Regions from separate parts of the Streptomyces sp. KMM 9044 genome, predicted to be linked through region 1. Evidence: riboswitches for the same ligand, from Rfam matches in the RefSeq annotation. Region 1 holds a riboswitch; the other holds the start of a gene.
The links. Region 1 has a riboswitch for S-adenosylmethionine ahead of HUV60_RS25130 (aminotransferase class V-fold PLP-dependent enzyme). Riboswitches for the same ligand answer to the same signal wherever they lie in the genome.
Positions count from the first base shown of each region.

Region 2: it holds a riboswitch for S-adenosylmethionine, as region 1 does, so the genes downstream of both, thrC (threonine synthase) here and HUV60_RS25130 (aminotransferase class V-fold PLP-dependent enzyme) in region 1, are expected to answer to the same signal.

Region 1 covers NZ_CP113910.1:5,572,694-5,576,093, reverse strand. The annotation lists gene HUV60_RS25130 (aminotransferase class V-fold PLP-dependent enzyme) at 1-1,118, opposite strand, end outside; SAM riboswitch class IV at 1,397-1,513, opposite strand; gene trpD (anthranilate phosphoribosyltransferase) at 1,620-2,684, opposite strand; gene qcrB (cytochrome bc1 complex cytochrome b subunit) at 2,876-3,400, opposite strand, start outside.
Region 2 covers NZ_CP113910.1:4,117,339-4,120,738, forward strand. The annotation lists gene HUV60_RS18620 (alpha,alpha-trehalose-phosphate synthase (UDP-forming)) at 1-208, opposite strand, end outside; gene HUV60_RS18625 (glucosyl-3-phosphoglycerate synthase) at 356-1,300, opposite strand; SAM riboswitch class I at 1,480-1,685, shown strand; gene thrC (threonine synthase) at 1,704-3,026, shown strand; gene HUV60_RS18635 (ubiquitin-like small modifier protein 1) at 3,023-3,298, shown strand.

The DNA.
Region 1 (3,400 bases):
AGGTGGGAGCTGTTCCAGCCGTCGACGACGAAGGAGAGCACGCCGACGCGCGGCGCGCCGTCCCCGAACAGGGACAGGAACCGCACCTCGGGCACGTCCGCGAGCCCGTCCCGTACGGTGCGGATCAGCCGCTCCTCGTGGGCGGCCAGCGCGCCGAACCCGGCCGCGCCGAGCGCCTTGCAGGCCGAGGCGACGGCGTGGGCGCCGATGACGTTGGGCGAGCCGGCCTCGTGGCGGGCGGCGCCCTCGTGCCACTGGACGTCCACTCCCCCGTCCGCGCGCCGGGCGACCCTGCGGCTGGCGCCGCCGCCCGCGAGGTAGGGCTCGGCCCGGCGCAGCCAGTCGACGCGGCCGGCCAGGACGCCGGTGCCGAACGGGGCGTACAGCTTGTGCCCGGAGAAGGCGACCCAGTCGACGTCCAGCTCGCGCAGGCTCACCGCGCGGTGCGGGGCGAGCTGGGCGGCGTCCAGGACGATCCGGGCGCCGTGCGCGTGGGCGGCGGCGGCCAGCTCCCGTACGGGCCACAGCTCGCCGGTGACATTGGAGGCGCCGGTGACGCAGACCAGGGCGGGGCCGTGGGGGTCACGGGCGGCGAGGGCCTGCTCCAGGGCCCGCACGGCCTGCTCCGGGCTGCCCGGGGCGTCGAGGAAGGTGACGCGGGCGCCGCGCCAGGGCAGCAGGGCGGCGTGGTGCTCGGTCTCGAAGACGAAGACCTGGCAGTCGTCCGGGAGCGCGGCGGCGAGCAGGTTGAGCGAGTCGGTGGTGGACCGGGTGAAGACCACCTGGTCCCGCTCGCGGCAGTCGAGGAACCCGGCGACGGTCCTGCGGGCGTTCTCGAACAACTCGGTGGAGAGCTGGGAGAGGTAACCGGCGCCGCGGTGGACGCTGCCGTAGTACGGCACGTACGCGGCCACGTCGTCCCACACCCGCTGGAGCGCCGGGGCGCTGGCGGCGTAGTCGAGCGCGGCGTAGGTGACCTCCCCGCCGGTGACGAGCGGAACGGTGACGTCCCGGCCGAGCACGGGCAGCGGGGCACAGCCGGACGGGGCGACGGCATCGGCGGCGGGAACCGCGGGAACCGCGGGAACCGCGGGAACCACGGGAACCGCGGGAACCACGGGAACCACGGGAACCGCGGGAACCACGGGAACCGCGGGAACCACGGAAAGGGCGGAAAGGGTGGAAAGAGACATGGCCGGACTCCCGTGACAGCAGGCGGAATCACCACGCGAGCGCACACGGCTCGAGCGTGGGAGATGGGGGAGAGGAATCTGCGGAGGCGGGGCTCTGTGGCCTGGAAAGGCCCGTCAGAAGCGCCCTAACGCATTCGCTTGCTCAACGGAAGGCTCCCTCGAACGACCAGGACCCCTGGTGTCTCACTCGATCGAGTGCGAGGGGTCCGCGCTTGCCGCGAGCCCTGCTGCTCACGGCCTGGTCCTCACCCGGGGCACCCCGCCACGGACGGAGGGTTGCCGGACAGCCGGCCGGGGCCTGATGGCTGTCGCTCATGACCTGGTCCCGCATCCTGCCACACGGGCCCGCACCACGCGCAAGGCGCGGTCCGGATCCTGGACGGACCGGACCGCGCCCTCACACCTGCCGTACCGCTCGTACGCGGCTCACGCGTTGCTGACCAGCACCCAGCGCTCCAGAACCCTCCGGGCGGTGCCCGAGTCGATCGACTCGGCGGCCCTGGCCATCCCGGCCCGGATCTGCTCCGCCAGCGTCCCCGTGCCCGGCTCGAGCGCCACCAGCGCCGCCGCCGAGTTCAGCAGCACCGCGTCCCGCACCGGGCCGCGCTCGCCGTCCAGCACCCGCCGGGCGACCTCCGCGTTGTACGAGGCGTCGGCGCCGCGCAGGGCCTCCAGCGGCACGGGCTCGATGCCGGCGTCGCGCGGGTCGAAGCGCTCCTCGGTCACCTTGCCGTCCCGGACCACCCACACGGTCGAGGGGCCGGTGGTGGTCAGCTCGTCGAGACCGTCGTCGCCGCGGAACACCAGCGAGGAGTGGCCGCGTCCGGCGAACACGCCGGCCATGATCGGAGCCATCCTCGGGTCGGCGACCCCGACGGCCTGGGCCCGGACCCGGGCCGGGTTGGCCAGCGGGCCGAGGAAGTTGAACACCGTCCGAATGCCCAGCTGCCCTCGCGCGGCCGCCGCGTGGCGCAGCGCCGGGTGGAACTTCACCGCGAAGCAGAAGGTGATCCCGGCCTCCTCGGCGACCTCGGCGACCCGCTGCGGGGTCAGTTCCAGGTTGACGCCGAGCTTCTCGAGGACGTCGGAGGCGCCGGACGAGGAGGAGGCGGCCCGGTTGCCGTGCTTGACGACCTTCGCCCCGGTGCCGGCGATGACGATGGAGGACATCGTGGAGATGTTCACCGTCTTGGCGCCGTCACCGCCGGTGCCGACGATGTCGACGGTCTCGCCGGGCACCTCGATGCCGATGGCGTGGTCGTACATCGCCCGGACGCAGCCGGTGATCTCCTCGACGGTCTCGCCCTTGGCCCGCAGGGACACGGCGAACCCGGCGATCTGCGCGTCGGTGGCCTCACCCCGCATGATCAGGTCCATCGCCCAGGCGGTGTCGTCGGCGGACAGGTCTCGGCCGTCGAGCAGGCCGTTCAGCAGGGCGGGCCAGGAGCGGCCCGCCGCGGTGTTGCCTCCTGCGGGGGTCACAGCGCTCATCGGCCGCTCCTGGGTCCTCGACGTCTTCGACAGACAGATGGGTCTTCGACAGACGGATGGCTGGGGGTTTCGTCACCACCCTATCGACCCCGGGGCACGGCGAAGGGCCCCCGTCCGGTCCTCGGACGGGGGCCCTTCGCCGTCGTGTGGCGACTTGGCTGCCTGGGAAGGCGGTTGAGGCGGTGCGGCGGTCAGTGGTGGCCGTGGCCGCTCGTGATCTCCTTGTACTCCTCGACGGTCGGCTTCGGAATCTGGGACTCCTCGCCGTAGTAGCCCTTGTTGAGCTTGGCGCGCAGCTTCTCCAGCGGCTTCACCTTGCGCTCGACGCCGTTTTCGTCGACGAGCGGGCCGATCTCGGACGGCCTGTACTGCTCGTGCGCCGTGAGGGTGTGCAGTTGCTCCTGGCTGAGCGGCTCGTGGACCTCGATGAACTCACCGTGCGGCAGGCGCTTGATGATGCCCGACTCGCGACCGTGCAGCACCTTGTCCCGGTCTCGGCGCTGGAGACCGAGACAGATCCGTTTGGTGACGATGAACGCGACGACCGGCCCGACGAAGAAGGCGACGCGCACGAACCAGGTGATCGCGTTGATCGACAGGTTGAAGTGCGTGGCCCACAGGTCGTTGCCACCACCGACGAGGAGCACGAAGTACCAGGTGATCCACGCGACGCCGAAGGCGGTGCGCGTCGGGGCGTTGCGCGGGCGGTCCAGGAT
Region 2 (3,400 bases), 1.5 Mb from region 1:
GCCGCACGGCCTCGCGGTCGCCGTCGGAGAGCGCCGAGCACACCCACAGCGCGTCCGCGTCGGACCCGATGGCCGACAGCCCGGACACCAGCCCGCCGCCGCCCCGCCTCGCGTGCAGCGAGCCGTCCTCGCCCGCCGTGTACGAAACGGGGCCGCGGTTCGACGCGACCAGCACCCGAGCGTTCCGAGTGTCCTGACCAGCCTGCATGGGAGCCATAAACCTCAACCTAGCCCGCCTTTGAAACGCTCAAACGTACGGATCAGCCGTACACGGACCAGCGGATCGGCCGTATACGACCGGACGCCCCCGGAAAACCAGGTCAAGAGCTGCGGCAGAGGCCGCGGTCCGTCGTGGTCAGGCCACCCGGCGGGACCGGTACTCGGCTATTTCCGTCATCGGGGGGCGCTCCTGGGTGTCCACCGGGTGGGTGCGGGGCTCGAAGCCGGTGCCGGTGCGTTCGAACTGGGTGAGAGCGGGGTGCAGGAGGTGGCTGCGGGCCAGCCGGAGATGGGCGGTGCGGTAGATCGCGGCGGCCATGCGGCCGAGGGCCCGGCCGTCCTGGTGACGGTGTCTGCGCACGCCGACGTCGACCTGCGCGAGGGCGTCCAGGCCCACCAGGTGCAGGGAATCGACCAGCATGCCCAGCTCGACGCCGTAGCCGACGGGGAAGGGCAGCCGCTCCAGGAGCGAGCGGCGGGCCGCGTACTCGCCGCTCAGCGGCTGCACGAAGCCGGCCAGCCGCGGCCAGTGCAGGTTGAGCAGCGGGCGCGCCATCAGTTCGGTGACCCGGCCGCCCTGGCCGGCGGCGTCGCCCAGGGGCCGGTCGTACATGGCCTTCACCAGTTGCACGTCCGGTTCCGTGAGCAGGGGGCCGACGATGCCGGTGACGAAGTCGGCGGAGAACTCCCTGAGGTCCGCGTCGACGAAGCAGACGACGTCCCCCCGGGTGACCAGCAGGGAGCGCCACAGCACCTCGCCCTTGCCGGGCACGGCGGGTATGCGGGGCAGGATCGTGTCCCGGTGCACCACGGTCGCGCCCGCCACCGCGGCCGCCCGGGCCGTGCGGTCGGTCGAGCCGGAGTCCACGACCACGATCTCGTCGACCAGCGGGACCCGCAGCATCAGGTCGTCCCGGATCGTCGTGACGATCTCCCCGACCGTCGCCTCCTCGTTGAGCGCGGGCAGCACCACGCTCACCGTCTGTCCCGTGGCGCGTTTCGCGGCCAGGAGGCGTTGCACCGGTCGGTCGGTCACGGACCAGGAGCGCTGGGCCAGCCAGCGCTCGACTTCTTCCAGCACGGTCAGCGGCTCCTCATCTCTGTGATCCATACACCGGTGATCCATCTCGCGGTTCGGACGCGTACTCTCCACCGTCCTGGCCTTCGGTTACAGTCTTGAACAACGCGGATGACCTTTGCATGCCGGGGTCGTGCCCCCTTCGTCCGCGGCGCGCCACCGCACGACACACAACCGCATACAGCTCATCCAGAGGGGCAGAGGGAAACGGCCCGATGAAGCCCCGGCAACCCTCCAGCCGGTTCTCGTAGATCACCGCCGATCGACGGTCCAGCAGCGTGCCGCGCAGTGGATCGCGCACGTGTCGCCGATCGTTCTCGCGAGGCTCCCGGCTAGGGAAGGTGCCAAATCCGTCTCACGGCGAGATGCGTCGTGAGGAAGATGAGGAGAAAGGGCCTCGCCTCACATGGCTGTGCAGACCGTCACAAGCACCACCGAACCCGCCGGATCCGCCGGGCGCTCCGGTTCGGCCGCACCCTCCGTCGATCTCGGTCCCGCCGCCGCGCTGTCCTGCCGCGAGTGCGGCCACCGCGTACCGCTCGGCCCCGTCTTCGCCTGCGAGGAGTGTTTCGGCCCGCTGGAGATCGCCTACGACTTCTCGGCCTACGACACCGAGGAACTGCGCCGGCGCATCGAGGCGGGTCCCGCGACCATCTGGCGCTACGCGCCCCTGCTGCCCGTCCCCGCCGACGTGGCGACCAAGCCGAACATCAACCCGGGCTGGACCAGGCTCGTCCGGGCCGACAACCTCGCCCGCGAGCTCGGCGTCACCGGTGGCCTGTACGTCAAGGACGACTCCGGCAACCCGACGCACTCCTTCAAGGACCGGGTCGTCGCCCAGGCCCTGGAGGCCGCCCGCGCCTTCGGCTTCACCACCCTCTCCTGCTCCTCCACGGGCAACCTCGCCGGCGCCGTCGGCGCCGCCGCCGCCCGTGCCGGACTGCGCTCCTGCGTGTTCATCCCGCACGACCTGGAGCAGGGCAAGGTCGTCATGGCCGCCGTCTACGGCGGTGAGCTCGTCGGCATCGAGGGCAACTACGACGACGTGAACCGCTTCTGCTCCGAGCTGATCGGCGACCCGGCCGGCGAGGGCTGGGGCTTCGTCAACGTCAACCTGCGGCCCTACTACGCCGAGGGCTCCAAGACCCTCGCGTACGAGATCTGCGAGCAGCTCGGCTGGCGGCTGCCCGACCAGATCGTCGTCCCGATCGCCTCCGGCTCGCAGCTCACGAAGATAGACAAGGGGCTGCGCGAGCTGATCGGGCTCGGCCTCGTCGAGGACAGGCCGTACAAGATCTTCGGCGCCCAGGCCGAGGGCTGCTCGCCGGTGTCGACCGCGTACAAGGCGGGCCACGACGTCGTCCGGCCGCAGAAGCCGAAGACCATCGCCAAGTCGCTCGCCATCGGCAACCCCGCCGACGGCCCGTACGTCCTGGACATCGCGCGCCGCACCGGCGGCGCCGTGGAGGACGTGACGGACGAGCAGGTCGTGGAGGCCATCAGGCTGCTCGCCCGGACCGAGGGCGTCTTCGCGGAGACCGCGGGCGGCGTGACCGTCGGCGTCACGAAGAAGCTGATCGAGAACGGCGACCTGGACCCGTCCCTGACCACTGTCGTCCTCAACACCGGCGACGGCCTCAAGACGCTGGACGCGGTGGCCGACACCGGTCTGACCGCGACCATCCGCCCGAACCTGGACTCCTTCCGAGAGGCTGGCCTCAGCTCATGAGCGTGACCGTTCGCATCCCCACCATCCTGCGCACCTACACCGGCGGCAAGGCCGAGGTCGACGCCCAGGGCGCCACCCTCGGCGACGTCATCGCGGACCTGGAGAAGAACCACACCGGGATCGCCGCCCGCGTCCTCGACGACCAGGGCAAGCTGCGCCGCTTCGTCAACGTCTACGTCAACGACGACGACGTCCGCTTCGAGCAGGGCCTGCAGACCGCGACGCCGGACGGTGCGGGTGTGTCGATCATCCCGGCCGTCGCCGGCGGCTGACGCCAGCCGATCATTACCATCGGTAACTTCCCTTACCGTGCGTTTATCGGACTGCCCCCTCCGTGAGGGAAACGGAGGGGGCAATTCCGTGGGATTGAACGC